One region of the Bacillus salitolerans genome, then DNA from elsewhere that is predicted to be linked to it. Evidence: a T-box and tRNA genes for the amino acid it is inferred to sense, from the RefSeq annotation. Region 1 holds a T-box; the other holds one or more tRNA genes.
What was found. A T-box is a leader RNA that pairs with one kind of tRNA and senses whether it is charged. The one in region 1 lies ahead of thrS (threonine--tRNA ligase), so its partner is inferred to be a tRNA-Thr.
Positions count from the first base shown of each region.

Region 2: it has a tRNA-Thr gene. The T-box ahead of thrS (threonine--tRNA ligase) is inferred to sense a tRNA for this amino acid. The anticodon was not compared.

Region 1 covers NZ_JBHUEM010000057.1:30,818-46,776, reverse strand. The annotation lists gene ACFSCX_RS25140 (RidA family protein) at 53-442, shown strand; gene ACFSCX_RS25135 (hypothetical protein) at 687-791, opposite strand; gene ACFSCX_RS25130 (phosphoribosylanthranilate isomerase) at 881-1,384, shown strand; gene ACFSCX_RS25125 (DUF5316 domain-containing protein) at 1,963-2,253, shown strand; gene ACFSCX_RS25120 (spore germination protein) at 2,771-4,093, shown strand; gene ACFSCX_RS25115 (GerAB/ArcD/ProY family transporter) at 4,083-5,195, shown strand; gene ACFSCX_RS25110 (Ger(x)C family spore germination protein) at 5,177-6,265, shown strand; gene ACFSCX_RS25105 (hypothetical protein) at 6,704-6,913, shown strand; gene ACFSCX_RS25100 (nucleotide triphosphate diphosphatase NUDT15) at 6,955-7,545, shown strand; gene ACFSCX_RS25095 (LysE/ArgO family amino acid transporter) at 7,744-8,355, shown strand; gene ACFSCX_RS25090 (GNAT family N-acetyltransferase) at 8,368-9,141, shown strand; gene ACFSCX_RS25085 (TrmB family transcriptional regulator) at 9,267-10,082, shown strand; gene ACFSCX_RS25080 (AzlC family ABC transporter permease) at 10,442-11,167, shown strand; gene ACFSCX_RS25075 (AzlD domain-containing protein) at 11,173-11,490, shown strand; gene thrS (threonine--tRNA ligase) at 11,599-12,795, opposite strand; T-box leader at 12,845-13,063, opposite strand; T-box leader at 13,101-13,317, opposite strand; T-box leader at 13,354-13,572, opposite strand; gene ACFSCX_RS25065 (anti sigma factor C-terminal domain-containing protein) at 13,651-14,664, opposite strand; gene ACFSCX_RS25060 (RNA polymerase sigma factor) at 14,657-15,148, opposite strand; gene ACFSCX_RS25055 (VOC family protein) at 15,428-15,832, shown strand.
Region 2 covers NZ_JBHUEM010000054.1:1,198-17,156, forward strand. The annotation lists tRNA gene ACFSCX_RS21910 (tRNA-Val) at 125-200, shown strand; tRNA gene ACFSCX_RS21915 (tRNA-Leu) at 231-315, shown strand; tRNA gene ACFSCX_RS21920 (tRNA-Leu) at 328-416, shown strand; tRNA gene ACFSCX_RS21925 (tRNA-Arg) at 421-497, shown strand; tRNA gene ACFSCX_RS21930 (tRNA-Pro) at 505-581, shown strand; tRNA gene ACFSCX_RS21935 (tRNA-Ala) at 595-667, shown strand; tRNA gene ACFSCX_RS21940 (tRNA-Met) at 783-856, shown strand; tRNA gene ACFSCX_RS21945 (tRNA-Ile) at 890-966, shown strand; tRNA gene ACFSCX_RS21950 (tRNA-Ser) at 977-1,069, shown strand; tRNA gene ACFSCX_RS21955 (tRNA-Met) at 1,113-1,189, shown strand; tRNA gene ACFSCX_RS21960 (tRNA-Asp) at 1,194-1,269, shown strand; tRNA gene ACFSCX_RS21965 (tRNA-Phe) at 1,277-1,352, shown strand; tRNA gene ACFSCX_RS21970 (tRNA-Thr) at 1,513-1,588, shown strand; tRNA gene ACFSCX_RS21975 (tRNA-Tyr) at 1,622-1,706, shown strand; tRNA gene ACFSCX_RS21980 (tRNA-His) at 1,722-1,797, shown strand; tRNA gene ACFSCX_RS21985 (tRNA-Gln) at 1,854-1,928, shown strand; tRNA gene ACFSCX_RS21990 (tRNA-Gly) at 1,932-2,005, shown strand; tRNA gene ACFSCX_RS21995 (tRNA-Ile) at 2,025-2,101, shown strand; tRNA gene ACFSCX_RS22000 (tRNA-Asn) at 2,121-2,195, shown strand; tRNA gene ACFSCX_RS22005 (tRNA-Ser) at 2,201-2,291, shown strand; tRNA gene ACFSCX_RS22010 (tRNA-Glu) at 2,308-2,379, shown strand; gene ACFSCX_RS22015 (glucose-1-phosphate adenylyltransferase) at 3,237-4,400, shown strand; gene ACFSCX_RS22020 (GlgC family sugar phosphate nucleotidyltransferase) at 4,418-5,452, shown strand; gene glgA (glycogen synthase GlgA) at 5,449-6,906, shown strand; gene ACFSCX_RS22030 (glycogen/starch/alpha-glucan phosphorylase) at 6,881-9,283, shown strand; gene cspD (cold-shock protein CspD) at 9,520-9,720, shown strand; gene ACFSCX_RS22040 (TraR/DksA C4-type zinc finger protein) at 10,027-10,791, opposite strand; gene ACFSCX_RS22045 (1,4-dihydroxy-2-naphthoate polyprenyltransferase) at 10,932-11,861, opposite strand; gene ACFSCX_RS22050 (isochorismate synthase) at 12,116-13,531, shown strand; gene menD (2-succinyl-5-enolpyruvyl-6-hydroxy-3-cyclohexene-1-carboxylic-acid synthase) at 13,524-15,269, shown strand; gene menH (2-succinyl-6-hydroxy-2,4-cyclohexadiene-1-carboxylate synthase) at 15,266-15,959, shown strand, end outside.

The DNA of each region.
Region 1 (15,959 bases):
ATAAACAGGTTAATTAAAATAAAGTATGTAAAATCAAGGAGTGGAGTATTCTTTGGAAAAGAGAATTAGGGTATCAACCGGATCTTCGTGGGAACCAATTGTTGGTTATAGCAGAGCAATCCGTATTGGAAATCGGGTTGAAGTTGCTGGAACAACAGCAATTGATGGTGAAAGAGTGCTGGGAGGAGATGATCCTTACCAACAAACCATCCACGCCTTATCTATAATTAAAACATCATTAGAAAAAGTTGGTGCTCAGCTTTCAGATGTAGTTCGAACACGCATGTTTGTAACAGATATTTCAAGATGGGAGGAAATTGGGAAGGCACACGGAGAATTTTTTAAAGATATCCGTCCCGTAGCAACAATGGTTGAAGTTAGAGCCCTTATTGACCCAAGACTTATTATTGAAATAGAAGCTGAGGCTATTATAAGTGAGTAAGTAACTGTGTTTAAACGAATGACAACTGGGACGGAGCTTGGTAAAGTATTTTCAATCTTTTTAAATTTAGGATGCTTATTTACAATAAGGATAAGCAATGAGCAGTTGTATTCGTCAACCAAAAAGTTGACCACCCTAAATTATAAAAATCCCCCAACTTTAAGTGGTAAAGTTTTAATGAGCGAAGTTGGGGGTGGTGTTCTATTGTGTTTTTGACTTGATTGATCCTTTGAACCTAAAGCTATCACCATTCATTACAAGAATATGGGATCGGTGGGGTAAGGCGGTCTACTAATGCAGCCGTCATTTGTTCATCACCAAAAACTTGGGTCCAATTAGAAAATTCCAAGTTACTAGTTATTGTTGGTGAGACTATATATAATGGTACGTTAGTTGAATATTAATTATGGTAAAATTAAGAGTAGAATGGAGGAACAAATGGATAATCACAAGTTTAATGAATTTATTAAAATTGCAAAAAAACTAAATGATATTGAAATTATTCCATTGTTAATGGGTTCGGTTGGTTTAGAAGTCGTTACAGGCAAGGGTTGGGATCCACAAGACTTAGATATTCATGTACCTGGTGATAAAAGAGGGTGGGAAGTACCGCCAGAATTAAATATACATAACTGGAATGATATAGTGAACATAATGAATTCTCTGGAATATAGCTTGATTGATTTGCATGAACATGAGTTTTCTAAAGAGGGATTATCAGTTGAGTTTGGTATTATCGACACTTTACCAAGTTTCGCAGGAGTACAATTAGAGGATTTAGAAATACATAAACTGGGAGAGATAAAGTATTATTTATTAAATCCTGAACAATATTTAAGTGTTTACGAATATTCATATAAGGATAGTTATCGAGCAGATAACAATAATAATAAAGATATGAAAAAAATAGATTTCTTAAAAAGTATGATATTTGGTAAATGAAAATCTTACTAAATCTAATTGAGTTAACGGGTGCGTGTCTGGAAGAAGCAGATACGCACTTTTCCAATTTGAAGAAGAATAGTGAAGAAGGGATAGGTAAAGACTTTCTTGTGGGAGGCGAAATGATGATAGTGAAATATATCCTGTTCCTACACAAGTTAAAGTAAATGGCATCTTCTCCTTTGATTATATTGATGACGATATTGGACAAATGTTGAACAAAAGGGAACTGCCATTGCTGATCCCTTTGTTTTTAAGGTAAGAAAGCATAAGTTTCTGGTGTTTAGTTTAAACATGTTACTGCTAAATCTAGCTCCAGCGCCCAGCCAAGATGAAATGGCGATGTTTTTTGCCATTTCATCCTACTCGAGGTCAAATGTTCTATCATGAATAAAAGGGAAAAACCCTTTATTTCATGACAGAACATTTGCTTGCTTTAGGCTAAACGGTGCGCTCTGAGCCTTTTGTTCTATTGTTGTTAAATTATGAAGAAGACTTATGTTACCATCAAGTGAGTATAATAATATCCTAAATAATTGCATTATTTACATCTAGAGTGAATTATCATGGAGGTCTTTATGAAGTATTTAATGATAGGAATAATAGTATCTGTATTAAGTTCATTAGTTTCATTTATTCTTTGGGGAGTAGATAGAGCATATATAATGCCTGGTGCTGTAGGGTTCCTATTAATCGGATTTTCAGTGGTATTTTCAGGAACGATGGTTAGTGGAGATCGAATGAGAGCAAACTTTGCAACTGAGACTGAAGTTGATAGAAAAACACGGAATAAAATAACCTCTCGTTTAGCAATGCTTGGGTTACCTAACCTTTTGGTAGCAGTCTTACTATATTTTTTTATTCATTAGTAAATCTTAGAAAAAACTCCTATATCATGAACGGATGTACTTTTTTTAATAAGCGAAATAAGGGATCAGCAGCTGCTGGTCTCATATTTTTTTAGAGGGAGGAGGACCTGCTTCCATTGCTAATGATTGTCGAGCGATTGCTCAAAAGCAAAGGAGGGAGTTGTTTGGGATTTATAGAAATAATAATTTGCCTATCCATCTATTAAATTCGGAAAAAGGAGTGATAAGGAGTGGAAGCAAGCATACAAAGCTCTGCCTTAGGCTCCTCCTGATTAATCTTGCCGGTAACGCCTAATACCTTCTTGTAGTATCATCGCTTCGTTTGTTAAACCGGATCAGAGTCCCAACCAGCCTCAAATATGTTTAAAGTTTTCCAACTATTGTCAACATTAAAACTTTAGCAGAACCTTCATAATAGAAGGTTTTTTTCTGAAGGTTTCCTCACAACACTCACATATATTGGTACGAATTGGAAAATACTATACAATATTCGTATGTGAATGGAGTGTTTTCTCCAATGAGAAAAGAAGAAAGTAAGAGTGTTACAATACAGGAATTGAAACTAAAAGATATCAAGGTGACGTTAACATACATAAAGACCATTATTAATTCAGATAAGATTCAAACCCTACTGGTAAAGCCATTTTTTGAGCTAAAGGACATTAGTGATTATCGAAGCTATCTTAAATCTCTGATGGGAATCAAAACAGTTTCTTCTGAGGAAGAAAAGGATCTCCAGTTAGCAAAAGGCGATGTAGCTATTCAATTATGTGGGGAAATCTATTTGCTACCTGTACAGCAGACTCGGGTGGATTCCGTCAATGAAGCAACTGTAGAGACAACAATCCAAGGTCCTCGGTTTGCATTTACAGAAAATCTAATTGCAAATTTAAATATTTTACGTAGTCGGTACCAAAACCCCCATTTAACAGTTGAGGTTCAAACTCTAGGTGAAATGAGCAACATGGATGCAGCAGTTATCTATGATAAGACTGTTGTAAATTCAGCAGTTTTGGACATTGTGATGAAGAAGCTTGAAGAAATAGATGAGCCCATAGTGGAAACGACAGAAAAACTCCAAAATATCTTTACTGATGGGAGAAGAACGTTGTTTCCAGTTTCAATTACGACAGAGCGTCCTGATCGAGTGGTTTATAACATTGCCCAAGGTAAAGTAGTTATTTTTATTAATGGCTCTCCCTTTGCTCTTATTGCACCTGCAGTCTTTTGGGACTTCCTAACAAGTATGGATGATTTATACCAGACTTACTGGGTTTCACAATTCTTCCGTTCACTTCGTTTCTTGGGTTTACTTATAGGCCTTGTTTTACCGGCATTATACGTCGGGATTGTGTCGTATAATCCTGAACTACTGCGTTCCCAACTGGCAATATCAATCACGGCTAGTAGGCAGGGCGTACCATACCCTAGTTTCATTGAAGTGTTGTTTATGCTAATCATGATGGAACTTCTTGTTGAAGCGAGTATTAGGCTACCCAAAGCGATAAGTTCGACTGCAACAACTGTTGGTGGATTAATCTTAGGCCAAGCCGCAACGGAGGCTTCACTTGTTAGTAACATCATGATTATTATCGTGGCAGCAGTGGCCATTTCAAACTTCTCTATTCCTCTCAACCAAATGAGCTATGCGATACGTATTATCAAGTATGTACTACTGATTTTTGGAACTCTTTATGGATTAATTGGGCTTGCTGTTGGATTAGTTACACTCACGTTCTATTTGACAAGCATATCCAGTTACGGGGAGCCCTATTTTAAAATTCCTATTCAGAGAAAGCCTAATGAACTAAAGGGGGTCACTTTTCAGAATGGGGAATAGATATTATTATTATATAATTGCCGGAACGATGACTGCCAATATTGTTGCATTTGTTCCACGGATCCTAATTAATAGTCGAATGGAAGGGATGGTTGTAGCGATTCTAATCGGCTCTTTCATCGGGATGGGGTTGATTTATAGCTATACAACGCTGATGAGCAAATTTCCCGGAAAAAGCTATGCGGATATTCTTTATGAATATACTCCAAGATGGTTTGCTGTTTTTTTCACCCTTTTCACAGCTTCTGCTTGGTTTACTTCAGGCTTTATTTTCTTAATGGGGTTTACGTTTATCGCTAAACGATTTATTAATCCTGAAGCATCTTTAACCTCAATTGTATTACTATTTCTTTTACCACTATTGTATGGGTGTGTCATGGATTCTAAACGATTGTTATATGCTACTGAAATGATGCTGGTTTTAATTTTCCCTATCCTAATTATTATTTTTATAAAGGCATATACAAGTGGCAACCTCCATTGGACTACAATGAAAATTCCTATTGTAAATGCGGGGCATATACCGGCATACTTTACAATTGCAGCTGCTGGCTATACGTATGATGGTGTAATGAATTTAGCTCAGTTCAATAAGGTCTTCACGAAAAAAATAAAGATTAAACGTGGGATATATATCACCATGGGCATAATAGGGATCTTAAACTTAGTGACAGCCTCATTTATTCCAATTGGTATTAATGGTATCGATGGAGTGGCCAGTATCAATTATCCGTGGATTCTAACGTCAGATTCATTCCGAATTGAATTGGGATTCTTTGAACGAATTTTTTTTCCATTTTTACTTCTTTTTATGGCAGTTGCGATTCTTGTTATTTTGCATCACTGGCATGTTAGCTATAAATTCCTTAATTATGCCCTGCAATTTCCGAATTTCACATATAAGGGCAAGGAGGTTGTTCCCTATTTGATTTTAACTGCCTTTCTTGCTATTACTCTCTTGGGCGTTCAACGAATTGATGAAATCTTTCTATTTATTTTAGAAAAATGGTGGTTTGTCATTGTTCAACCTTTAGTGATTTGCCATGCCATTGTTTTGTATTTCATGTATCGGAGGGCCAAGAAATGTGGAAGTCTATCCTAATTAGCCTTGTATTCGTCATACTTTTAAGCGGGTGTGCATTTAAAGACATTGATAAACGGTTGTTTGTTCTCGGGTTTGGTATTGATAAAAGTGAGAATGATAAGGAGCCTTATTTAATTTCATTACGGGTGTCAATGCCGAGTTCAAAGGGGGCCGGAAGGGCTGAAGAAAAGTATGTTGTCTTGCAGGAAACGGGTGAATCTATATCAGATGCCATTCAAAAAATCAAAAATCAAGTAGATAAAGAACTAGATTATGGACATACGAAAATCATCTTACTTGGAAGCGACATTGTACCAGGGCGTGCAGGATATATTTCTAGTTGGTTTTCAAGGCAGCATGATATACAACAGATTACATTTGTTGCAGTTGCAGATGGTAAGGCAAAAGACGTCTTCCAAACTAAGCCTAAAACAGAAACACAGCCATCGTATGAGCTTGTCATTGCATTTGAGAGAACGGGGACTGAGGATCCACATATTATCACGAAATATTTATTTGAATACAGAAGAGAATACTATGATGATGGAGTTGACCCTGTACTTCCAGTAGTGAAAGTTAAAGAGAAGCAATATTTGGTCGAAACAGCTGCAATTGTTGATAATGAAGGGAATTTGTTAAAGCTTTCTAGAGAAGAAACACAATTAGTAAATGTAATTAATAGTCCGAAAAATCAAATGTACATTAAGGTTAAATCAAAAGAGAACTTTTTGTCGGTTAGAACTGACAAAAATAATATTAAGATCACCTTACAAACGGATAAGGAGCCCCTTGTCATTAAAATGGAAATGGATATAGGCGGCGTTGTGGAAGAAAGCTTCGAAAAGATAAGTGAAGATGAGCGGAAAATAGCAGAAGAAATGCTTGAAGAGAAACTGAAAGAACAAGTTGAAGACCTGCTGAAAAAAGTTCAAGAGGAGAAGGTTGATCCATTCGGTTTTGGGATACGTTACCGATCCATGCAATGGAATGATTCAAACAGTGCCAAAAGATGGGAGGATATATATCCTCGTGTTCAATTTGAAGTAAAAACAAACGTTAATATTAGGAGCATAGGAACGTTAAAGTGAGCCTTTCTTGAAAGAAGTGATAAGGGAAAATATATTCGTACATTCGAATATCATGTTAAGTTAACTTCTGCTGAAATGTCGTATTTATGAAGTAGTTATCTTTGGATAGTATGTTCATATGTAAGTTAAAGTATTTAACTATTGGATACGAGAGTGCAATAATAGTGGTGCTGATTCATGAAGAAATATGCCACCTTTTGTTGAAGTAAAGAGCAGGATAATGAATGGGAAATTTTTCTCTGTAATGGAATTATCTACCTGATAGTAGAATCCTAAGTGTTATAATTATATGAAGAGATTTGAGAATGGGGTAAGGCACGGGGAATGGTTCGAAACAAGCTGATGGTACTTAGAATTGCTCTAAAGAATGAACAAGCTAAGTAAGATGACAGTATATTTATTGATGATAGAATCGAAAATGTTGAAGGTGCAGAACGTTTGAATAAGAGGATTCACTTAGATAGAAAAAGAATGAATCTATTAGAGTTACATGAATACACAAGCTTATTGACTGTTCAAAAGAATATGCACAAGCACAAATCACAAATTAATGGTAATTTAATACTTAAGGTTCAGCTGCCATTGTGGGTAGCTTTTTATTTTGTAACGAAGCATAAGAGTTTCAATAACCTTTATGTTCTGTTGTAAGTTAATAATTTCAAATAACGACATTGGAGTTGAATGAGGAAATGGTTCAATTAGAACAAGTTTTTAAATATTACGACATGGAAGATAATAATCTCACAGCTTCAAAGATGTATCGATTCTGTCATCAGTGCGGAAATAAATTAGTGCAAAGTGTTTCCAGTAAGCTTAACTTTGTTCAATGTTTGCATTGTAATAATAAAGTTTATAGTAATCCTTTACCAACAGTAGTTGTTCTTATTGAATATGAAGATAAAGTCTTACTCGGAAAGAGAAACGGTCAATATGGAAAAGGAAAATGGTGTATACCAGGTGGTTATCTTGAATATAATGAAGATTTCATAACTGCTGGTTACAGAGAGATAAAGGAAGAGACTGGGCTCGATAAAGATAATATTGAAATTGTGTCTATATTAAATGTTGTTTCTAATTTTATTTCACCCGAACGACATGTGTTATCAGTCGTATTACGAGCAAAATTTATCTCAGGGAACCCTTCCCCAAATGATGATTTAGATGAACTACAATGGTACTCATTAAAAGAAACATTACCTGAATTGTTTTTGCTAGCTGAAAAAAACCTTATTGAATATTACGCGTCTTCCAAATCCAATGGAATATTTATTTCCAAATAGAGAATATATTATTTGTTTGTCAAACATTTTTATCATGTTATGGTTACGATATAAATCTATCCCTGCATACAAATCCGCTCAATAAAACAATATTGGATGGCGGACACGCTTATGCTTGGATGGTCACAAACAGGTCATTTTCATATACAATGGAAATATTCTGTAATCGATTAAAGAGAATAGAGAGGATTATCAAGAATGGTAAATGGGATTATTCATGGTATTATTCTTGCCTTTGGACTCATCCTTCCATTAGGTGTCCAAAACGTATTTGTTTTTAATCAAGGTGCCACCCAGCCACGCTTCAAAAGAGCCTTGCCTGTTGTCATTACAGCATCTCTTTGTGATACCTTGCTTATCACTTTAGCTGTATTGGGGGTCTCTGTTTTAGTCCTAGGGAATGCTGGGATAAAAGTAGCTCTATTAAGTATTGGAATTTTATTTATGATTTATATGGGGTATGTAACGTGGAGAAGTAAGCCTAGCCAGCAATCAATAGACGGAGTAGCAATGACTCCTAAAAAACAAATCGGCTTTGCTGCCTCTGTAAGTTTGTTAAACCCTCATGCTATCTTGGATACGGTTGGTGTAATAGGGACAAGTTCACTATCTTATACTGCCGAAGAAAAACTAGCGTTCACATTAGCGTGTATTCTTGTGTCGTGGTTATGGTTTTTTTCCTTAGCATTTATCGGCAATAAAATAGGCAAGCTTGATAAAACTGGAAATATCATTTTCATGTTGAATAAAGTATCTGCTATTATTATGTGGGGAACCGCCATTTACTTACTGGCAACGTTATTTTTGTAGGGAGGATTATGCTTGAATAAACAACAAATGATAGAAATTTTTACGAAGGAACAAAGGATAGAGCCAGTTCATTCCGGTTGGAGACGTGAGGAATCTGAATTTGTCGTACGTCATGTCGCTTTGTTTGAGGATCATGGATTTATTTCGTTCTCTCAATTAATGGAAGACAACGCAGAGAGAGTAATAGAGGAAGAACTTCGTTATTTTAATAATATTGGGCAACCGTTTGAATGGAAACTGTATGATTACGATCAACCAGCACGGTTAAAGCAGATTCTCGAACAAAAGGGATTTTCGGTTGAAGAACCAGAAGCATTGCTTATTTTAGATATTGAATCTCAAGAGTCACTATTAAACGATAGTATTCCAAATACAATAAAGCCAATTACAGATAATAAGGGAGTAGACGAACTAATCCAACTTGAAAACGATGTGTGGAATACTTCTCACGATAGTCTTGGTGAAAGATTGAAACGGGATTTAATTGAGGATCCTGAACATTTACACATATACGGAGCTTATGAGGACGGAAAGCTAGTTAGTGCCGCTTGGATGTATTTACATAAAGGAACCTCGTTTGGCAGTCTTTGGGGAGGAACGACGCTTCCAAATTATCGTAAAAAGGGTTATTATACGTCATTGCTTGCCATTCGAGCAGGGCAAGCATGGAGTAAAGGTTATAAGCTATTAACCGTAGATGCTAGTCCGATGAGCTCCCCAATCCTTCAAAAAAGAGGGTTTGAATTAGTCGCTTATTCATACCCGTGTATGTCCCCAAAAAGATAATCGAAAATAAATAAGAATAAACAAGCTTCTTTTAGTTTGTTTATTTTTTTGTCTGAATATATTGACATTTCAACATCATCCATTGTATAAAGTAGTTATTATTATAACTACTAAGGAGAGATTGAGTGGAAAATTTAGTAGTCGAACTCCAAAAGATTGGATTTTCACAATATGAAAGTAAGGCATATATTGCACTTCTCAAGCATTCACCTGTTACTGGTTATGAAGTGAGTAAAAGGTCCGGTGTTCCCCGGTCTATGATTTATGAAGTGTTAGGGAAATTGATTGACAGGGGGGCTGTCTACATTGTTCCATCAGATCCTGTTAAATACTCCCCAGTACCGGCTAAGGAAATGGTGTGCCGAATTAGAGAAAGTATGGAGCATACCTTTAGTTATTTAGAAGACCGGTTAAATACGATTGAGCAAGCTCCTGAATTAAACGTCATCCTGCATATAAGTGGTGAGGATGCAGTTATGAAAGAGATGTTGGATGTTATTGGAAGAGCTGAGAAGGAGTTATGGATTTCTGTATGGGAGCCTCAAGTTGAGCAGGTGAAAACAGCTGTAGACAATATTAGAAATCCTGATTTAAGTATCTTTTCGATCATCTTTGGAGCAGAGGAACAAAAAATCGGGCATTCGTTTCACCATAACTATATGCCTCCTCAAGTTGTGCAAGAAAGAATTGGAGGCTGTTTGACAATAGTTGCTCGTGATGGTGAGGAAGTGGTCATTGCGAATTTCCATGATAAGAATGAGCCAAGTGCTGTTAAGACGAAAGATCCAGCCCTCGTTCTAGTAGCTATCGAATATATACGTCATGATATTATGATTGAGGAGATCACGAGAGAATATGGCCCAGAAAAAGTAAATGCATTATGGAGAAGCCGATCAGATTTATTTCAAATTGTGACTGGTAGGAATTTCACTAAAGTGTAAGCGATTCGAACTTGCTTATATGCTTTGCTTTGTAAATATTCAATTCTACCTATCTATAGAAATAGAGTGGGACAATTGAGTATTTTTTCTATCATTTATCCCGCTCCAACTGGCGCTAAGACCCCCACTTCAAAACATTAGATGAATCGAGAAGTTTAAGTGGGGGATAAGCGCCAGTAAGAACCCGATAATATGAACACAGACTAAGATCCCCACATCCTGTGGCAACGTCTGTGTGACCCACATCATGCGGGCCGGGGCTAACAATCAGTGGGGGATGAGGAAAACCCCCACTGATTGAAAGTTTCACTTTATTTGATAGTAGTTATTTATTTAACTACTATTGAGGAGGATGTAATATGCAGAAGAAACAACATTGGAAGAAGGGCTTTTTGGATGCATTACCGATTGGTTTAAGTTTACTCGTATTTGGTGCAATCTTTGGTTTAATGTCGATTCAAGCTGACCTATCTGCTTGGCAAAGTATGGCCATGTCTTTAATAGTATTTGCTGGATCTGCACAATTTGCGACATTATCCATGTTAACTGATGGAGTTAATTTTTGGATGATTGTATTAACGACATTTCTTATAAACTCAAGGCACTTCTTAATGGGGTTATCTATGTCACCATATTATAAAGGGTTTTCCACGACCTACACGAATGTGATGGCGTTCTTTTTAATTGACGAACAATATGCCATAAAACTCAATCATTTTAGAAACCACTTACCGAATAAATATTATATTATTGCTGTGAGCTTAACCCTATATTTAACATGGTTTATTGGGACTTCGATTGGAACAGTGGCAGGAAGCTGGATACCAGATCCAGAGAAACTGGGGTTAGGATTCAGCTTTACCGCTATGTTTCTTGCATTAGTATATTTTCAGCTCACTTCACTGAAAAAGGTCATCGTTTTCATTGTCTGCGGGGGATTAGCTATTCTTCTTACATTACTCTTACCTAATGGTTTAAACTTATTAATTACTGGTATTGTTGCCTTCTTAATAGGATTCGTTTCAAAAGAAGATAAAGAACAACCGAGAGAAGCGTTAGCAATAACTGAAGAAAAAGGAGCGTAAATAAATTGGGTGTTACAGAAACCTTATTATTGTTTTTTTTAATGTCCGTCGTTACGTATATAACTCGTAGAACTTTACTTCGCGTTCCTAGCGATTTTTTTTCCAGTCGAATGAAAAATGGTTTGTCCTTTATTCCTATTGGTATTTTAGCAGGGCTTATCTTTCCTTCATTATTCTTACAAAACAAAGAATTTGTCATCAATCCAATCTACCTAGTGGCAAGTATTCTATGCCTACTATTAATGAAACTAAGCAAAAATGTATTTTTAAGCTTTGGAGTCAGTGTAGCTGGTGTTGTCCTGATTAATCTATTGGTTAACTAAGAGGGCATTAAGAGAATAGTTGTTTTGTACATGCATTGAATATATCGAAAAGTCACATCACAAAAAAGGGAATCCTAGTGGGACTATTCCATTAGGATTCAGAATTTGTTAGTTTTCCTTAAGGATTTCACCTGCAGCCGCTACACTCACTGCTCCCAGGTTTCCATCCTTCCGTTTTCGTAATGCAACTTGATTGTTTTCCATTTCTTTATCACCAACTACCATCATAAATGGGATCTTCTGCATTTCGGCTTCTCTAATCTTAAGTCCTATCTTTTCTACTCTATCATCAATCTCTGATCTGTATCCCATTTGTTCCAACTGTGACTTGACTTGGTGGGCGTATTGTAAGTGTGCATCAGAAATAGGCAAAATTTTCACTTGAACGGGTGAGAGCCAAAGTGGGAATTCCCCAGCATAATGCTCAATTAATATTGCCATAAATCGCTCGATTGACCCATAAATGGCACGGTGGATCATAATTGGACGTTTAGGTTTGTTATCTTCGCCAATATAACTACAGTCAAATTTTTCTGGCATTTGAAAATCAAGTTGAACTGTTCCGCATTGCCAACTGCGATTTAATGAATCGAGAATATGGAAATCAATTTTTGGTCCGTAAAAGGCACCGTCACCCGGATTTACTTGATAATCAAGTCCCTTTTTATTTAAAACTGACTCTAAGGCATTCTCTGCTACATCCCACAATTCAGCTGCACCCATAAAATCGTCAGGTCTTGTTGAAAGTTCAATTTTGTAGCTAAAGCCAAATTTCGAATAGAATTTATTGATTAAGTCCAACACTTTACTTAACTCTTCTTCGATTTGATCTTCACTTACAAATAAATGAGCATCATCTTGAGTGAATGAGCGTACACGTAATAGTCCACTTAATGATCCAGAAAGTTCATGTCTATGAACTAGCCCTAACTCACCATAGCGGATTGGAAGCTCACGATAACTTCTGCGTTTACTATTGAATATAAGAACGGCACCTGGGCAATTCATTGGTTTAATCGCATAGCGTTGGTCATCTACATCCGAAAAGTACATATTTTCGTGGTAATGATCCGAATGTCCGGATTTTTCCCAAAGCTCTTGTTTCATCATGATTGGAGTTTTTATTTCTTGATAACCAGCTTTTTGATGTTCACTTCTCCAAAAATTCTCAAGCTCATTCCTTACTATCATCCCTTTTGGTAAGAAAAATGGCATTCCTGGTGCTTCCTCCATCGATACAAACAATTCTAGCTCTTGACCTAATTTCCTGTGATTTCTCTTTGCTGCTTCTAATTCAATTGACATGTTACATTCCTCCTAAGTTTTTTTGTAAAAAAAAACGCACTCATCCCAAGTAAGGGACGAGTGCGGTCGTGGTGCCACCCTAATTCCGTAAAGTAAAACTGCTTTACGCTCAAAAAGATAACGGATTACCCGATTATGGATACTAAGAAATTCCCCATAATAGCTCAAAGGTGGTAAATCTTAACCTTTTCTTCAGGGCTTTCAGCCATAGGCCCTGTTCTCTGTCAAGAAAGTGAAGTAAGATTCATGTCCTTATCATTGCAAAAAAATATAAATGTGAAAATAAAAAACGCACTCATCCCTAGGAAAGGGACGAGTGCGGTCGTGGTGCCACCCTAATTCCGTAAAGCAACGTGCTTTACGCTCAAAAAGATAACGGATTACCCGATTATGGATACTAAAATGTTCCCCATAATAGCTCAAAGGTGGTAAATCTTGACTTTTTCTTCAGGGCTTTCAGCCGGGGCCCCGTTCTCTGTCAAGAAAGTGAAGTAAGATTCATGTCCTTATCATTGCCCAAAAGTATAAATGTGAAAATAAAAAACGCACCCATCCCAAGCAAGGGACGAGTGCGGTCGTGTTTCCACCCTAATTCCGTAAAGCTAAAATGCTCTACGCTCAAAAAGATAACGGATTACCCGATTATGGATACTAAAATATTCCCCATAATAGCTCAAAGGTGGTAATTCAAACTTATTTCTTCAGGGCTTTCAGCCATAGGCCCTGTCTCTGGTAAAGAAATAACAGCTTGAATCATGTCCTTATCGACGCTTATAAAACGTTTATAAAAATTATTAATTTGGATTATATGTCAATCGATACTTCATGTCAATAGGGAAATTACTTAAAACTCCCCTAATATTTATCTACCGTCGCTCCAAGAACAGCCCCTTTAATGAAAGGTAAACCGTTTAATACCTGTAATTCATCCTTAGTTCCAGTTACAACTATGCCAATGATCAATCCATCTTCTTTATTTTCTTGGATCGCATCATATAAAACATCTTTTACATAAAAAGTGAAAAAATTATTATATTTACTATCCTTCAGTCTTTTCACATCCTCAACAAAGTCTTCTTCTGTTCTTTTGGATTCTTTGAATGTGCTATCAAAATAAGCATCAAACCCATATACCGTTTGAGCAAGATCAGGCCTGTTCTCACCATCTTTAAACAAATCTAATTGTGATTGTGAATAGCTATTTACTCGGTACCAGGTTACATCCACACTATCAGGTATCATGGTATTTATCTCATCTATTGTATAGCCTTGGTCTAATGATAGGGCCATTTCGATGTATTTATCTTCACTGACTTGATTAAGTAAATCAAAATCAACTAGGTAATGGTCATAGTTCAGGTAAGGATGATAAAAGAGCATCACCCTTTCCCCGCTTTCATAGTGAAAGAAACGGTCTACTTGTGGCGGTCCAATCTTTTCATTGATTTGTGCACTTCCACGGTCAGAAGCTGTCGGATTAGCCTTTCCGAATATGTTAAATTCCACTGTTTCATTTCCCCACGGGATAACACGATCTTCAATAACTTTAAATTTTTCGCTACTAAAGGTTCCTCCTAAAAATCCATAATCAAAACTGCTACTGCCTAAAAACACGTTGGGTCCAGAGATCCTTTCATGATATTCAAGATCCCCAAATGCTTTGTAGTGTTGATGATTGACTAATGTTGAATTCAATACAATACCGGCGAATAATAGTATGGGTGTTACGACAACTGATATGATTGTGTTGCGTATTATTGTCGTTCGTTTAGCCTTCTTTATCATTGATTTCACATCTTTATCTTGAAAAGCGAAGTCTATTTCTAATTCATCTTGGTTGACTGATTCGTTGTGATCCTGGTTATTCATCTGTATACCTCCTATAATAATCTCTAAATTGTGCTCGTGCTCTTGCTAGATATGTCTTTACCTTGTTTTCGTTCATATCTAGAACATTACCAATCTCCTTGTACGAAAGCTCTGTATCATATTTAAAAATAAGGATTTGCTTATACACCGGACTTAATCTCTCTAGCGTTTTCCGGACATTTTCCTTTTCTTCATTTTCTAGTAATAAGTCATCCAGCAGCTTTTCATTGCTTGTCATCTCAATCATTATGATCCTCATATCAATTTTCTTCTTTTTACACAAATCATAATATTGATTGATCGAGACTTTAAAAATCCAAGCCGATAATTTATCCGGACTGATTGAATCAATATAGAGTAACGCTTTATAGAGAGAATTTTGGACAATGTCTTTTGCATCTTCTTTGTTACAACCTTGCTTTACTAGGTAAAGATAGACTTTATTCGAAATCTCTTTTATTTGCTGATTAAATGCTGTATTCACAATGTATCGATATTCTCTCCTTTCGAAAGCTTTCAACTATTAAACGAACAAGTAGTTAAAATGTAAACAAATTTTTAAAAAATTTTCTAACAACAGAGGTATTTGTTGTTCTTCGGGCGGGGGGGACAATTTTGAATTTTAATTATTCAGAAAATTACTTTCAATATCTTTGTTGGTCACTTATAATATTAATTGGAAAATGTTTCCTCTAATAATTCTATATGGAAGGAGGACAAGGGTGAAAGTGGTATTCAAAGATGATAAGGAGGTAAATAACAAATGACTCAGCCAATGGTTTCTTATGTAAAAGCAATTAACACTATTTATCTACCAGTTTCGGACATTGTAAAATCTACTGACTGGTACGTGAATAACCTTCATTTAGAATTACTTAATAAAGTCAATGCAGAATCAACTCAAGCACAACTTAAAATTTGTCTAGGCCAAACTATCTTCTTAATTAAAACCGCCGAGAAAAGAAATCTTACTTTTGTAGAAGTGGATGGACATGAACAATGTATTTTAACGCTTGAGGTAACAAATATTAAAGAATTCCACGAGGGGTTAAAACGAAATTTAGTAGATGTAGAGGATATTCAAGATAATGGTGAATGCGGATTATCCTTTTATGTGAAAGACCCAGATGGTAATAAAATTGATATATGGGGTGGATGGGGTCACTAAACAAGTATACGAATAAAATAAGAACCGAAATGGCTCTTAGGCTGTCGAGAAAGTCTCAACAGCCATTTTTTCTTTCTAACAGACTATAAGGTGGTTGTATAGTGAGATAGCTGATCCATCATTGATT
Region 2 (15,959 bases), on a different contig from region 1:
AAAACTTTCTTGAATACAAATCTGTTATCTAGTTTTGAAGGAATATTTTTTTGTGATTTTCTCTTGCTATTTTTTTATAAGTTTGTATAATAGTAAGAGTCGCTAGTTTTTATCATATACTTTTGGAGGATTAGCTCAGCTGGGAGAGCACCTGCCTTACAAGCAGGGGGTCGGCGGTTCGATCCCGTCATCCTCCACCATTTATAATAATTAGTATTTCTTCTTAGTACGCGGATGTGGCGGAATTGGCAGACGCACCAGACTTAGGATCTGGCGCCTTACGGCGTGGGGGTTCGACTCCCTTCATCCGCACCATATATTTATATCGCCGGGGTGGCGGAACTGGCAGACGCACAGGACTTAAAATCCTGCGGTAGGTGACTACCGTACCGGTTCGATTCCGGTCCTCGGCACCATTTAGCGCCCGTAGCTCAATTGGATAGAGCGTTTGACTACGGATCAAAAGGTTAGGGGTTCGACTCCTCTCGGGCGCGCCATTATTTTCGGGAAGTGGCTCAGCTTGGTAGAGCACCTGGTTTGGGACCAGGGGGTCGCAGGTTCAAATCCTGTCTTCCCGACCATTAAATATAATATGGGGCCTTAGCTCAGCTGGGAGAGCGCCTGCCTTGCACGCAGGAGGTCAGCGGTTCGATCCCGCTAGGCTCCACTTTAAGTTATAATTGAACTATCATTAGCAAATTGGAAGTAAATTCATATTGCCTACTCAAGTGATGATATGATATATTATACTTCTGTTCAAAAAACTTAAAAAATACTAATATGGCGGTGTAGCTCAGCTGGCTAGAGCGTACGGTTCATACCCGTGAGGTCGGGGGTTCGATCCCCTCCGCCGCTATCCTTAAAAAAGGATTTATATAGAGCTAAATAAGGACCTTTAGCTCAGCTGGTTAGAGCAGACGGCTCATAACCGTCCGGTCGTAGGTTCGAGTCCTACAAGGTCCACCATTTACTATACGGAGGAATACCCAAGTCCGGCTGAAGGGATCGGTCTTGAAAACCGACAGGGGTGTAACAGCCCGCGGGGGTTCGAATCCCTCTTCCTCCGCCATATTCTTTAAATGGCACAGTGAAAACTGAATAATTTCTATTGTCGCGGGGTGGAGCAGTCTGGTAGCTCGTCGGGCTCATAACCCGAAGGTCGTAGGTTCAAATCCTGCCCCCGCAACCAAAGTGGTCCCGTGGTGTAGCGGTTAACATGCCTGCCTGTCACGCAGGAGATCGCGGGTTCGATTCCCGTCGGGACCGCCACTATTATGGCTCGGTAGCTCAGTCGGTAGAGCAAAGGACTGAAAATCCTTGTGTCGGCGGTTCGATTCCGTCCCGAGCCACCATTTCTATTAATTTGCCGGCATAGCTCAGTTGGTGAGCACGTCGGAATTGGCTTCGAAGGATATGCGTCAGCGTACCAATCGAGTCTCTTCTTGTTTTAACTATCTGAAATTGGGACGACAAGTACTATCAATTATTCAATTAATAAGACATCCAATATACGCCGGCTTAGCTCAGTTGGTAGAGCAACTGACTTGTAATCAGTAGGTCGTGGGTTCAAATCCTATAGCCGGCACCATTTACTTTAAACTATTTTGTTTCTTTAACATATGGAGGGGTAGCGAAGTGGCTAAACGCGGCGGACTGTAAATCCGCTCCCTCTGGGTTCGGCAGTTCGAATCTGTCCCCCTCCACCATTATATATAACAATGGCGATCGTGGCGAAGTGGTTAACGCATCGGATTGTGGTTCCGACATTCGAGGGTTCGATTCCCTTCGGTCGCCCCATTATAACTTTACATGTAATGAACTTTAAACTATAATTTTTACTGTCTTTTGATTAATGGGCTATAGCCAAGCGGTAAGGCAACGGACTTTGACTCCGTCATGCGTTGGTTCGAATCCAGCTAGCCCAGCCATATGCGGGTGTAGTTTAATGGTAAAACCTCAGCCTTCCAAGCTGATGTCGTGAGTTCGATTCTCATCACCCGCTCCATTATACCTTACTAACTTTAGGGCCTATAGCTCAGCTGGTTAGAGCGCACGCCTGATAAGCGTGAGGTCGATGGTTCGAGTCCATTTAGGCCCACCATATAATTTTTTATAATCATTCCACCATAGCTCAGCGGTAGAGCATTCGGCTGTTAACCGAAGGGTCGTAGGTTCGAATCCTACTGGTGGAGCCAAATATGGGGAAGTACTCAAGTGGCTGAAGAGGCGCCCCTGCTAAGGGTGTAGGTCGTTAACGCGGCGCGAGGGTTCAAATCCCTCCTTCTCCGCCATAAATGTTTATATAACGGCCCATTGGTCAAGCGGTTAAGACACCGCCCTTTCACGGCGGTAACACGGGTTCGAATCCCGTATGGGTCATCTCTTAAAGCTCTGCAAATATGCAGAGCTTTTTCTATTTTAGTAATATAATCCGAAAGTAGTATCTAAGCTTTCAATAAGATACAGGCCCATGATTCAAAATGTTTTAGTTCTCCAACCAGACCAGCACATAAGGAGAAATAGTAATAACTAATTGATTATGATTGGGTCAGCTCCTTAACAATCAAGAAAAGTATAGATATCTGCACTTAATACAACGATTTTTTCCTGATTCCAACCATTCGAGACATTATTTCAACTTTTTCCCACCTGATTCCAACCATTCGTGACATTATTTCAACCATTTTTCACCACATTTCAACCATTTGACAAATACTGGAACTCGCCCGTGGTCCCTTTGAGAAATACTGCCAGTTGAAATAGTATAAACTTGAACGCCTTCAGTAACCCTCTAGTAGTATTTTATTTGGTTTAGTAGTAATGACTTTTAGCACAGAAAGGCCTCCTATTGCAAAAATGGGACTTGTTTTTTTCGTTAATTACCAAATTTCCATTCCCCTCGTAATGACCTTCTACATGTTTCGCCTACATTCTTTTTTATATGATATCCTTCCTCTATTCTTGTAAAAAGCTGTCATACGAAAGTGTCTTTCGCGCGATTTTTTTTACAAGGAAATAAAAATGCCGACTTGAATAGTTATAATTACTCGGATTTCTTCGTTTTTTACATGAATGAATCTTTCCTATTAAACAAATTATATTTCGCACCTTCGCACAAAAAATGATTAATGAAAACTAAATATTTCGTTTTTTTCAGTTATGTCATGTATGCATCTCTCTATGCATATTAAATACAATACTATTTCTACTTATTTCCGAGAGGGGAGATTATTGCAATGATTCAGAGAAGATGTGTTGCCATGCTTTTAGCAGGTGGTAAGGGAAGTCGTCTTAGTACACTCACTAAGAATTTAGCTAAGCCTGCGGTTCCATTTGGTGGGAAATATCGTATTATTGATTTCTCACTGAGCAATTGTACAAATTCTGGGATTGAAACAGTTGGAGTATTAACGCAATATCAACCCCTTCTATTAAATTCATATATCGGAATTGGAAGTGCTTGGGACTTAGATCGCAAGCATGGTGGAGTTACTGTATTACCTCCTTATCTAGAATCGAACAATATGAGATGGTACACAGGGACTGCTAGTGCTATCTATCAAAACTTAAATTATATCAAGCAGTATGAGCCAGATTATGTCCTCATTTTATCAGGCGATCATATTTACAAAATGGATTATGCGGAGTTGCTTTCATACCATGTTGAAAAAGAAGCCGATGTCACCATTTCAGTTATCGAAGTCCCATGGGAGGAAGCAAGTCGGTTTGGCATTATGAATACGAATCATGAGCTGAAAATTATTGAATTTGAAGAAAAGCCAGCGGCTCCCAAAAACAATTTGGCTTCGATGGGAATCTATATATTTTCTTACTCTATTCTTAAGGAGTATCTTGAGATGGATGACCGTAATCCAGAATCCAGCCATGATTTTGGTAAGGATGTAATTCCTCTTTTATTAGATGAGAAGAAAAAACTAATGGCCTATCCTTTCCAAGGATATTGGAAGGATGTAGGAACGGTAAAGAGCTTATGGGAAGCCAATATGGATTTATTAGAGGATCAGCCTGAGCTTAACCTATATGATCATGCTTGGAGAGTATATTCGGTAAATCCAAATCAACCACCCCAATATATTTCACCAGACGCATCAATTGAGAAATCTCTGATAAATGAAGGTTGTGAAATTTATGGGACCATAGATCATTGTGTCGTATTTCAAGGGGTATATGTTGGTAAGGGTTCATATATTAAAGACTCTGTCATTATGCCAGATGTTCAAATAGGTGAGAATGTTTTTATTGAACGAGCCATTATTCCTTCTGGTGTAAAAATTGAAACGGGCACGATTATTCGATCAGAAAGAGACTCTGAAGAAATCATTTTAGTTTCAGAAGAGATGCTATCCTCACACCAAACTGCTAACGCAGAGTCTATATAACGGAGGTTTTCCTGCAAATGAAAGACACAATGATGGGCTTAATTGATGCAACCACCATTCATGAATCACTACGATTACTAACATCCAAACGATCGTTAGCAGCAATACCATTTGGAGGACGTTATCGCTTAATTGACTTCGTACTATCCAACATGGTGAACTCAGGGATTCAATCAGTCGCTATATTTCCAAAACATCAATATCGATCACTCATGGATCATTTAGGCTCAGGAAAGCAATGGGATTTAAATAGAAAGAGAGATGGACTATTTTTCTTTCCACCAACAGATGGGCATGATGATTCTTTTGTAGATGAATTTGGTTCTTTCTCTCATATGCAAGCAAATATCGACTATTTTTTAAGAAGTACACAGGAGTATGTGGTCATAACAAACTGTAACACGATTTGTAACATCGACTTTAGAAAAGTTCTAATGAGTCATAAAGAGACAGGAGCAGATATTACAACGGTTCGAAAAAATGGCAGACCACTAAATATGTACCTATTAAAAAAAGAGTTTTTAATGGATTTATTCTGTCATTATAAAGAATCTGGTTACACTCATTTTTCTGATGTTCTTTGTGACCGTCACATGATGTATCGGTTGCATAGTTACGAGTATGACGGGTATGTTGCCCAAATCAATTCCATTGAAGCTTACTACTATCACAGCTTAGAGATGCTGAATCATGATGTATGGAAACAATTATTTATAAAAAATAGACCAATTTATACAAAAGTGAAGGATGAACCACCCGCAAGATATATGGATGGAGCAAAGGTGAAAAATTCGATTATTGCCAATGGATGCATCATTGAAGGCCATATAGAAAACAGTATTTTGTTTCGAGCAGTTAGAGTAGGGAAGGGGACGGTAATAAAAAATAGTGTGATTATGCAACAAAGTCTAATAAGAGATAGATGTACATTAGAATCAGTGATATTGGATAAGGATGTCAAAGTTGGAGAAAACGTTAAGCTTTATGGGGAGAAAAGCCGACCTTTTGTGTTGGAAAAAGGGACGATACAAGGAGCGGTGATGAATTTATGAATATCCTGTTTGTTGTATCTGAATGTGTTCCATTTGTCAAAACAGGGGGGCTGGCCGATGTGGCTGGTTCCCTTCCTATTGAACTTAAACAATATGGAGCAAATGTATCTGTCATTCTGCCGAAATATAGTAGAATACCAAGACAATTTGTAGAGAGCATGAACCATCAAAACTCATTTACAGTTCGAGTCGGCTGGAGAGAGCAATTTGTTGGGATAGATATGCTAGAGCTTGGCGGAATCACCTATTATTTTATTGATAATGAGTACTACTTTAAGAGAGACACCTTATATGGCCATTTTGATGATGGTGAACGTTTTTCTTATTTTTCCCACGCAGTCATCTCGTTTATCTCACAATTAGAAGTAAAGCCAGATATTGTTCATTGTCATGATTGGCATACAGCAATGATACCTTTTCTGATCAAGGAAGTGTTTCACTTTGAAATAAGAACGGTATTTACGATTCACAATTTGCATTTTCAAGGTCTGTTTCCAAAAGAAATTCTTCATGATCTATTAAATATAGACGATTCCTATTTTACAGCAGGCTCTCTAGAGTTTTATGGCATGGTTAATTTTATGAAGGCGGGTATTTTAGCGTCAGATTACATCACAACCGTTAGTCCTACCTATTGCCATGAAATCCAGACTCCTTATTTCGGGGAGAAGCTTGATGGATTATTAAGAGAAAGACGTGAATCTTTTTATGGCATACTAAATGGAATTGATTATGAAGAGTATGATCCGGCACAGGACCCTGCGATACCATATTTGTATGACCAATATAACCTTATGTATAAGGAAAAGAACAAACGGGTTCTCCAATCACACTTCCATCTAAATGAAGATACATCTGTTCCAATCATTGCCATGATTACAAGATTGACAAGGCAAAAAGGGATAGAGTTAGTACAACATATATTTCAAGAGTTGATGCAGTTCAATGTTCAATTTATTGTTCTTGGCTCAGGTGATACTGAATATGAACAATTCTTTGAGAAGATGAGTCATATGTATCCAAATCAAGTACGGACGTATATTGGGTTTGATGAAACTTTAGCTAGGCTTATATATGCCGGTTCAGACATGTTTTTAATGCCTTCGAAATTCGAGCCATGTGGGTTAGGGCAGCTTATTGCGATGAGGTATGGTACAATCCCGATTGTTCGAGAAACCGGTGGATTAAATGATACCGTGACCTCGTACAATGAAGGAGAGGGTACAGGGAACGGCTTTAGTTTTACTAACTTTAATGCTCATGACATGCTATACACCATTCACCGTGCTATTTCCTTCTATCATAATAAAGACATTTGGCTGTCACTGATGCAAAATGCAATGAGTGAAGATAATAGCTCAGGTCGGTCTGCATTTATGTACAATCAACTATATTCAAAACTAATTATACCTGTTAGGGGTGAGGGGTATGTTCCAAAGCAAGGAGCAGTTTAAGCTTATCTTTTTACAGAAGCTTCAAATGATGTACGGTAAGCGCTTTGAAGACACAACTGTAAGTGAACAATATCATGCCCTAGGACAGCTGGTAAGGGAACAAATTAGTGCTCAGTGGATTGAAACAAATGAAAAACATAGAACTTGTAAAAGAAAACAAGTGTATTATTTATCGATAGAATTTTTGCTTGGTCGAATGCTTGGGAATAATCTTTTAAATCTTGGAATTCGTGATTTATGTGAAGAAGCATTACGCGAAATAGGAATATCTCTTGTAGAGCTTGAAGAATGTGAAATTGATGCTGGCTTAGGTAATGGTGGATTAGGAAGATTGGCTGCTTGCTTTTTAGATTCACTCGCCTCTCTAAACTTACCTGGCCATGGCTGTGGTATTCGATACAAGCATGGCTTGTTTGATCAGAAAATTGTCAATGGGTATCAGGTTGAATTACCTGAACAATGGCTGACACATGGGAACGTTTGGGAGGTTAGAAGGGCTGATGAGGCAGTAGATGTCAAGTTTTGGGGTGAGGTAGAAGCCTATCGTGAAAATGACCACTTAAAGTTTCGTCATATAGGTGCTGAGACGATTACAGCAGTACCTTACGACATGCCCATTATCGGTTATAAAACAAGTACAGTTAATACTTTACGTTTGTGGAATGCAGAGGCTGCACCCTATCCAACACATAAAAATGTCCTACAATATAAGCGTGAAACAGAAGCTGTTTCTGAGTTTCTTTATCCAGATGATACGAATGATGAGGGGAAAATACTAAGACTGAAGCAACAATACTTCCTTGTGGCAGCAAGTTTACGTAGTATTATTAATTCCTATCGTAAGCAGTATCCGGATTTGTCCACCTTATACCAATATGTAGCGATTCATATTAATGATACTCATCCCGTGTTAGCAATCCCTGAATTAATGAGAATCTTGGTTGACGAAGAAAGTATTCCATGGGATGAGGCATGGGAGATTACTACCAAAACCATTTCATATACGAATCATACAACTCTTTCTGAAGCGTTAGAAAGATGGCCGGTTCCTATTTTTAAGCCGTTATTACCTAGAATCTTCATGATTGTTGAAGAAATTAACGAAAGATTTTGTAGGGAGTTATGGGATATTTACACAGGAGAATGGGACCACATTGAAAGAATGGCCCTTATATCTCATGGCGTCATTCGAATGGCCCATCTGGCTATTGTAGGAAGTCATTCTATTAACGGTGTGGCAAAAATCCATACTGAGATTTTAAAGCATCGTGAAATGAATGATTTTTATGTGTTATTCCCTAATCGATTTAATAACAAAACAAACGGAATTACTCATCGCAGGTGGCTATTAAAGGCAAATCCTCAGCTTTCTACACTTATAACGGATTCTATAGGAGAGAAATGGATAACTGAACCAGAAGAATTAAGAAGACTTGAACACTTTGCCGATAATTACTCGTTTAAAGAACAATTGATGAATGTGAAACAGAAACGTAAAGAGATACTGGCAAGCCGAATATATAATCAAACAGGATTAAAAATTGATACCCAATCCATTTTTGATGTTCAGGTTAAAAGGCTGCATGCATATAAACGACAGCTACTAAATGTTTTACACATTATGCATCTATACAACAAGTTAAAAGAAAATCCAAATTATGACATTCACCCACGAACCTTTATTTTTGGAGCGAAGGCTTCTCCAGGATATCATTATGCAAAGAAAATTATTAAACTCATTAACACCGTTGCGGACAAAGTTAATCATGATCCAGTTATTAGTAACATTCTAAAAGTGGTATTTATTGAAAATTATCGTGTTTCTATAGCAGAGGAAATTATTCCAGCTACTGATGTTAGTATTCAAATTTCTACTGCCAGTAAGGAAGCTTCTGGAACAGGAAATATGAAGTTTATGATGAATGGTGCTTTAACTCTAGGTACCTTGGATGGAGCTAATATTGAGATAGGAGATGCTGTCGGTAAGGAGAATATTTATACGTTTGGTCTTACTTCCGATGAAGTATTAAATTATTACGAAAATGGTGGATATCGTTCAACTGATTATTATCATCATAATAAACCGATTCAAATGGTAGTGGATCAATTAGTTAACGGATTTTTTCCTAAAACTGGAACCGAATTTGAGCTAATTTATGATTCTCTACTTGTTCAAAATGATGAATTCTTTGTTTTAAAGGATTTATTAGCCTATATCCCAATTCAACAAGAAGTCGGAAGGGGATATGGTAAGAAGAGTGACTGGTATCGTAAGAGTACGTTAAATATCTCAAAATCTGGATATTTTTCAAGTGATCGGACGATCAAAGAATATGCAGATGGAATCTGGGGATTATCGAAGGTACTAGTAAAATAAACATTAGCAATTGTTGACTATACCGTAATTCGTGTGTTATATTGTAGTTACTATCGAGCAAGTTTAGAAAAGTTAGAAAGTAAGAATGTTATACCTTCATGAGAAATGTTTGGTAAGTTTTTACTTCTAAACATTTTGATTGAGGGTTTTTTAATGTGTATTATTATGCGTCTTTTCATCTTCTCGGCAGTGAATCTTTTGGTACCGAGATGTACCAGTTCTAGGAGGTCAATTAAATGCAAAACGGTAAAGTAAAATGGTTTAACAGCGAAAAAGGTTTTGGATTCATCGAAGTTGAAGGTGGAGACGACGTATTCGTACATTTCTCAGCAATCCAATCTGAAGGTTTCAAATCTTTAGAAGAAGGTCAAGAAGTTAGCTTCGAAATCGTTGAAGGTAACCGTGGACCACAAGCAGCTAACGTAGTTAAGCTATAATTCAACCCATAAATGACAAAGCAGTCCTGTATAGGACTGCTTTTTAAAATTATAAGAAAGTATAAACGTTTTCAGTAAGAGAATGGGCTAATGACTTGAAATCCAGCTCCAGCACCTAGCGACTCGAGGTCAAATGTTTCTAAATGAGTAAAAGGGGAAAATCACCCTTTTCTCATTTAGGAACATTTGCTCTGCCTTAGGTTAAACGGGCGATTGCGCCTTTTGTTTGTTCATCCCTCTATAAGATAAATTGTAAACTTCAAGGAAACAACCTGTGGCTGCAGACTTATCGTTCTATCGTTGTGTTTATCTGTAGTGATCCTTTCCTTCTTCAACGTATGGCTCTTTTTCTCCAGGAGGTAGATCTCCAAATATAGTCATTGTTCCTTCTTCATCTAATATATCTTCATATTGTTCATGTTGATGATTTGGATAAACAGTGATATTTTTACCTTCTATATCTGTGCCGATAAAGTTCTCATAAACCTCTACATATCCTACTGGATCATCTGATTCTACGTATGCGTCATTATAATGCTCTACTTCCATGTCTATATCAGATGGAGTTTCAGAAGTTCCATAACGGGCAACGTCTTGCCATGAATCCTCGGCATCATATGCCTCTCCTTCTGATTCATCATATTCAAATCGGCCAAAGGCAGGCATTAATACATTTTCCTCAACTGGTCTTTCATGAGATACGAGATGATCAGGAGTATGCTCTTTACAGTATAGGACTGTTGGAAGTGCCTCAAGACGCTCTAGATCAATTTCTTTACCACATTCTTTACAAATCCCATATGTCCCATCCTGCATGGCTTGGAGAGCATCATCTATATCTTTAAGTTCTTTTTCTGTATGTTCGTTTAACGCAATATCTTTTTCGCGTTCATAAAGCTCAGTGGCATTATCAGCTGGGTGGTTATCATAGCTTGATAATTCTCCCATTGATTCGTGAATCGCTCCTCGTTCTAAATCATAGTGTCCTACTTTTTCAAATCGATCTACTATCGCTCTTTTATCTTGGATCAATTGATTTCGTAGCTTTTCCATTTGGAGAGCAGTAAGCATAATGGGTTCCCTCCTTTATATAAGGTTTAAATTCAACACCTTCTTGTATAGTATGTACTATGTTCAATAAAACATATGTAGGAAAAACTGAAAAACAAAACACAGCCCTCCAGATGAAAGGCTGTGTTTATTGTTTTGGATTAAATAAAATAGGCAAGGACTAATCCAATCGATAGGAGTAATCCGAAGATCGTATTTGTTTGAGCAGTTGCCTTCATGGCAGGCATCATTTGCAAAGGGATTGTTTTTCCAATAAATCCTTTTGTTGCTTGAATCGGCTTTGGGATACTTAATAATACAAGTAGTAGCCAAGGGGAGGCTATCTTTAGACCAATTAAAACAATGACCCATAGATAGGACACGATAAACATCCCTGCTAATACCATAATCGCACGCTTTCGACCAACTAGGATGGCTAATGTTTTTCTTCCATTTTCTTTATCACCATCTAGATCTCGTATGTTATTAGCAAGCAAGATAGCTCCAACTAAAATAGAGATTGGCATTGAAATAAGAACGCTTTCGACTGTAATTGTACTAGTCTGCACATAATAGGAAAGTAAAATAATGATATTTCCCATGAATAGACCGGCTACCATTTCCCCAAATGGAGTATAGGCAATAGGAACTGGACCACCTGTATAAAAATACCCAGCCGCCATACAGATCGTACCAATAATCGCGAGCCACCAGCTAGTTTGCATACAAATATAAACACCTAGTATTGTTGCAATCCCAAATAGGAAAAAGGCAAGTGTTATAACGGTTTTGGGCTGAATTCCATGACGGACAATAGCTCCACCAATACCGACAGAACCTTCATGATCCAGTCCTCGTTTGAAGTCATAGTACTCATTAATCATGTTCGTCGCAGCTTGAATAATTAAACAGGCAAGCAACATGATAATAAATAGAGAAGAATTAATATTCGTATATGGTAAAGCAAGTGCTGTTCCAATAAAAACTGGTACAAAAGCAGCTGTTAACGTATGTGGTCTTGTCAATGCCCACCAAACTTTCCAGCTAGATTGTTCTTTAATGTTATGTTCTTGATTTGTTTGTAATTCCATAGACGTTTCACCTCTCCACGCCAAAATGTATCACATTAAGTTTAGGAGAACACACAAGAAGTGTCAACGCTTTTATAAAGGAATAAACATCATGATTTTACAGCATTTGAAACGTTTTCCTTTAAGGTTCGGGACAAACAATATAAAATAGAAATAAATAGACAAAATATTGACATGGACAGTAGTCAGGTGTATTTTAGTAGAGTCAATTTGAAACGTTTACATAGATAGAAGGTTTTTTAGGGGGATTTAAGATGGCAACCATTCAACAGACCAAGTGGCATGACAACATCGTGGATGGAATAAAAGAAGCAAATAGATTACAGCAACCTATATTAATTAGTCGTTCCGATCAAATAGAAGATATAGACCCCCTTATATTTTTTACAGTTGGAAGAAGGCTATTTAAAGGAGAACGTTTTTATTGGAGAGAGCCAAGCAAAAATGAATGGATTGTTGGACTTGGATCAGCATATAGTATTCAATCAAATGAACGGACTTCAAAGCGATTTGAAAATATAGAAGAAGAGTGGAACGATTTGATTAATAATGGATTGCTTTTTTTAGAAGAACCTACAAAAGCAACAGGACCATTACTTTTTGGTGGGTTTTCATTTGACCCTTATAAAGAAAGAACCCCACTGTGGAGAGATTTTCCGGAATCAAAGCTTTTCATTCCTAAGTTTATGCTAACGTATTCTGATGGGAAAATGTGGCTAACAATCAATATGGTTGTAACAGAAGCTAATAATCCTGAAGTTGTGTTTCAACAGCAACTTATGGAGGAAAAGCACATCCTTCAATCGGTAAAGGAACCCTTTGACTTTTCTGAAGAATGTACGTATACAGAGGAAGAGATTGAGGTAGAAAAGTGGCTTCAATCAATAAAGGATGTCGTTAGCCATATTCAAAATGGTGAGCTTGATAAAGCCGTCCTTGCACGTGAACTTAAACTTGTTACTTCTACGAGCTTTCCAGTTGAAGCAATTCTTTATCGTTTGCAAGAAAATCAGGCGAGTAGCTACATATTTGCCCATGAAAGCGGGAAATCAGTATTTATTGGTGCAACACCAGAGCGTCTTATTAAAAAAGACCAAGAGAAATTATTCTCCACTTGTTTAGCAGGATCTATTAGAAGAGGCGAAAGTATAAAAGAAGATGAATTATTGGAACAAGAGCTGTTAAATGATCATAAGAATCTTGTCGAACATCAATTTGTTGTAGATATGATTGCGAAGGAAATGGAACAAGTCTGTGTAAACATTAAAAAACCTTCGAAACCAAGTGTGTTTAAAGCAAAAGACATTCAACACTTATACACACCAATTATAGGTGAGGCTAAAGAAGGGACGCCATTACTAACCATCGTTCAGAAGCTTCATCCAACCCCTGCTCTTGGCGGGTTTCCACAAGAAAAAGCGTTACAAGAGATTAGAGAGCATGAGGCATTAGATCGTGGCTGGTATGCAGGTCCTATCGGTTGGATGGACTCGAGGGGAAATGGAGAATTTGCGGTGGCGATTCGCTCAGGATTGTTTCAAGAAAATAGGGCGTCCCTATTTGCTGGCTGTGGGATTGTGGATAAATCGGAGCCTAATCAGGAATACGAGGAAACGCAAATTAAGTTTAAACCGATGCTTACTGCAATTGGAGGCATGGTAAATGAATGACAGTAAAGCACTAACAGATTATTTAGGTACCTTTATTCAAGAACTAGTTTTTAATGGGGTTGAACAGGTAGTCATTAGCCCAGGTTCAAGATCAACTCCGTTTGCTTTGTTGTTTACAGAGCATCCTTCCATAAAAACATGGATTAATATTGATGAGCGTTCGGCAGCTTTTTTTGCACTAGGATTAGCGAAGGCTTCAACAAAGCCTGTTGTACTACTATGTACTTCTGGAACGGCTGCTGCCAATTACTATCCTGCGATTATCGAGGCAACGTATTCCAGAGTACCTCTTATTGTGTTAACTGCAGACAGACCACATGAATTACGAGATGTAGGGGCACCACAAGCGATCAATCAGCTTGATTTATATGGAAAGTATAGTAAATGGTTTGTTGAGATGGGCATACCGGAGAATAGCCCAGGGATGCTACAATATGTAAAGATGGTCGCTGCTCGTTCCGTAGCAACGTCACTTTCTTCACCAGCAGGGGTTGTTCATTTGAATTTTCCATTTCGTGAGCCACTCGTTCCAAATTTTGAACAGCTTAATTGGGGTTTAGTAAATGGAAGAAAGAATATATGTGCATCAACTAGTTCAGTCATGTCTAGTGAAATGATAGATATTCTCTTAGAAGCATCTAGATGTGAAAGAGGTATTATTGTGTGTGGTTCACATGATCAAGGAGGGTTCCCGCATGCCGTTGTGCGTTTGGCGAATATGTTAGGGTTTCCTATCTTGGCAGATCCACTTTCCCAGCTCCGAAGTGGCTCTCACGATATGTCATCAGTTATTGATTGCTATGATACCATTTTGAAAAGTGAGAAGGCATTCTCTGCGTTAAAACCAGATGTGATTATCCGGTTTGGAGCTATGCCGGTTTCAAAGGTTCTAACTCAATTTATCAGTCAATCATTAGCAAAGTATCACATCGTAATTGATTCGGATCCTGATTATCGTGACCCAACATTAAGGGCGAACTATTTCTTTCATGTGAATGAACACTCTTTTTGTGACGAAGCAGCCCGGATTTTACGTGATGTAGAAACAACAACTGACTATTTAACTCTTTGGAAAAAGTTAAACAAGCTTGTAAAACCTGTACTGTTAAGCGAGTTAAAAGAGTATATGTTTGAAGGGGATGTTATTCGTACATTAGCACCGGTTCTTGAGAATGGGACTAGCTTATTTGTAGGAAACAGTATGCCAATTCGCGATTTGGATACCTTTTATTTTACAAATGATAAAGATGTTAAGATTTATGCAAACCGTGGCGCCAATGGAATTGATGGAATCATATCGACTGCATTAGGTTGCAGTGCTCACAATGAACGTCTCATCTTGATTGTTGGCGATATAACTTTTTATCATGACCTTAATGGTTTACTTATGAGTAAACTCTACAATCTACCTATCACGATCGTTATTGTTAATAACAATGGTGGTGGTATCTTTTCTTTCTTACCCCAATCTAAGGAAAAGAAACATTTTGAAGAGGTATTTGGAACGCCAACAAACTTAGATTATGAGAAAGTGGTCGACATGTACGGCGGAGTGTTTCATAGGGTCAAAGATTGGAAAGAGTATCAAATGGCAATAAAGAATAGTCTTGATATGAATCAACTAGTTGTGGTGGAGGTTCCGACTGAAAATAGAGATGAAAATGTTATATTACATAGAAACCTATGGAACGAAGCAGTTGAATTAGTTGACCAATATTTAATGGAACAGTTAACATGAGAATTCTTTTAAATAATATAACTTATTCATATGAAATAATAGGAAGTGGCCCGAAGCTATTGTTCCTGCATGGTTTTACTGGAAGTAAACAAAATTGGAAGGGAATTGCCTCCAATTTATCTGAGCACTTTACAGTCATTACAATTGATTTGATTGGCCATGGGGAGACAGATTCACCGCTTGATTCAGCACGGTATGAGATGAACGCTGCTTGTTTGGATCTCAATTTATTTTTAGAGAAATTAGACATAAACACCGTTCAATTAGTAGGTTATTCGATGGGTGGACGGCTAGCAATTGCATTTGCGTTATCGTATCCTAACCGTGTTTCCTCTCTCATTCTAGAAAGCAGCTCACCAGGAATTGAACGTATAGAAGAGCGTAATCTGCGAATTCTATCAGATGAACAATTAGCTGAAGAAATAGTTGAGAAGGGTATTACGGAATTTGTGAATAAATGGGAAAACATACCGTTATTCGAATCGCAAAAGCTTCTTCCAGAAAGTATTCAAGCGGCTATTCGTGCCGAGCGGTTAACCAATAATCCAATTGGACTAGCAGGTAGTCTAAAAGGAATGGGAACGGGGAAGCAGCCTTCCTATTGGGACCAATTACAAGAAATAAAGATACCTTCTTTATTCATTTGTGGAGAGTGGGATGAAAAGTTCTGTACGATTGCGGAAGAAATGT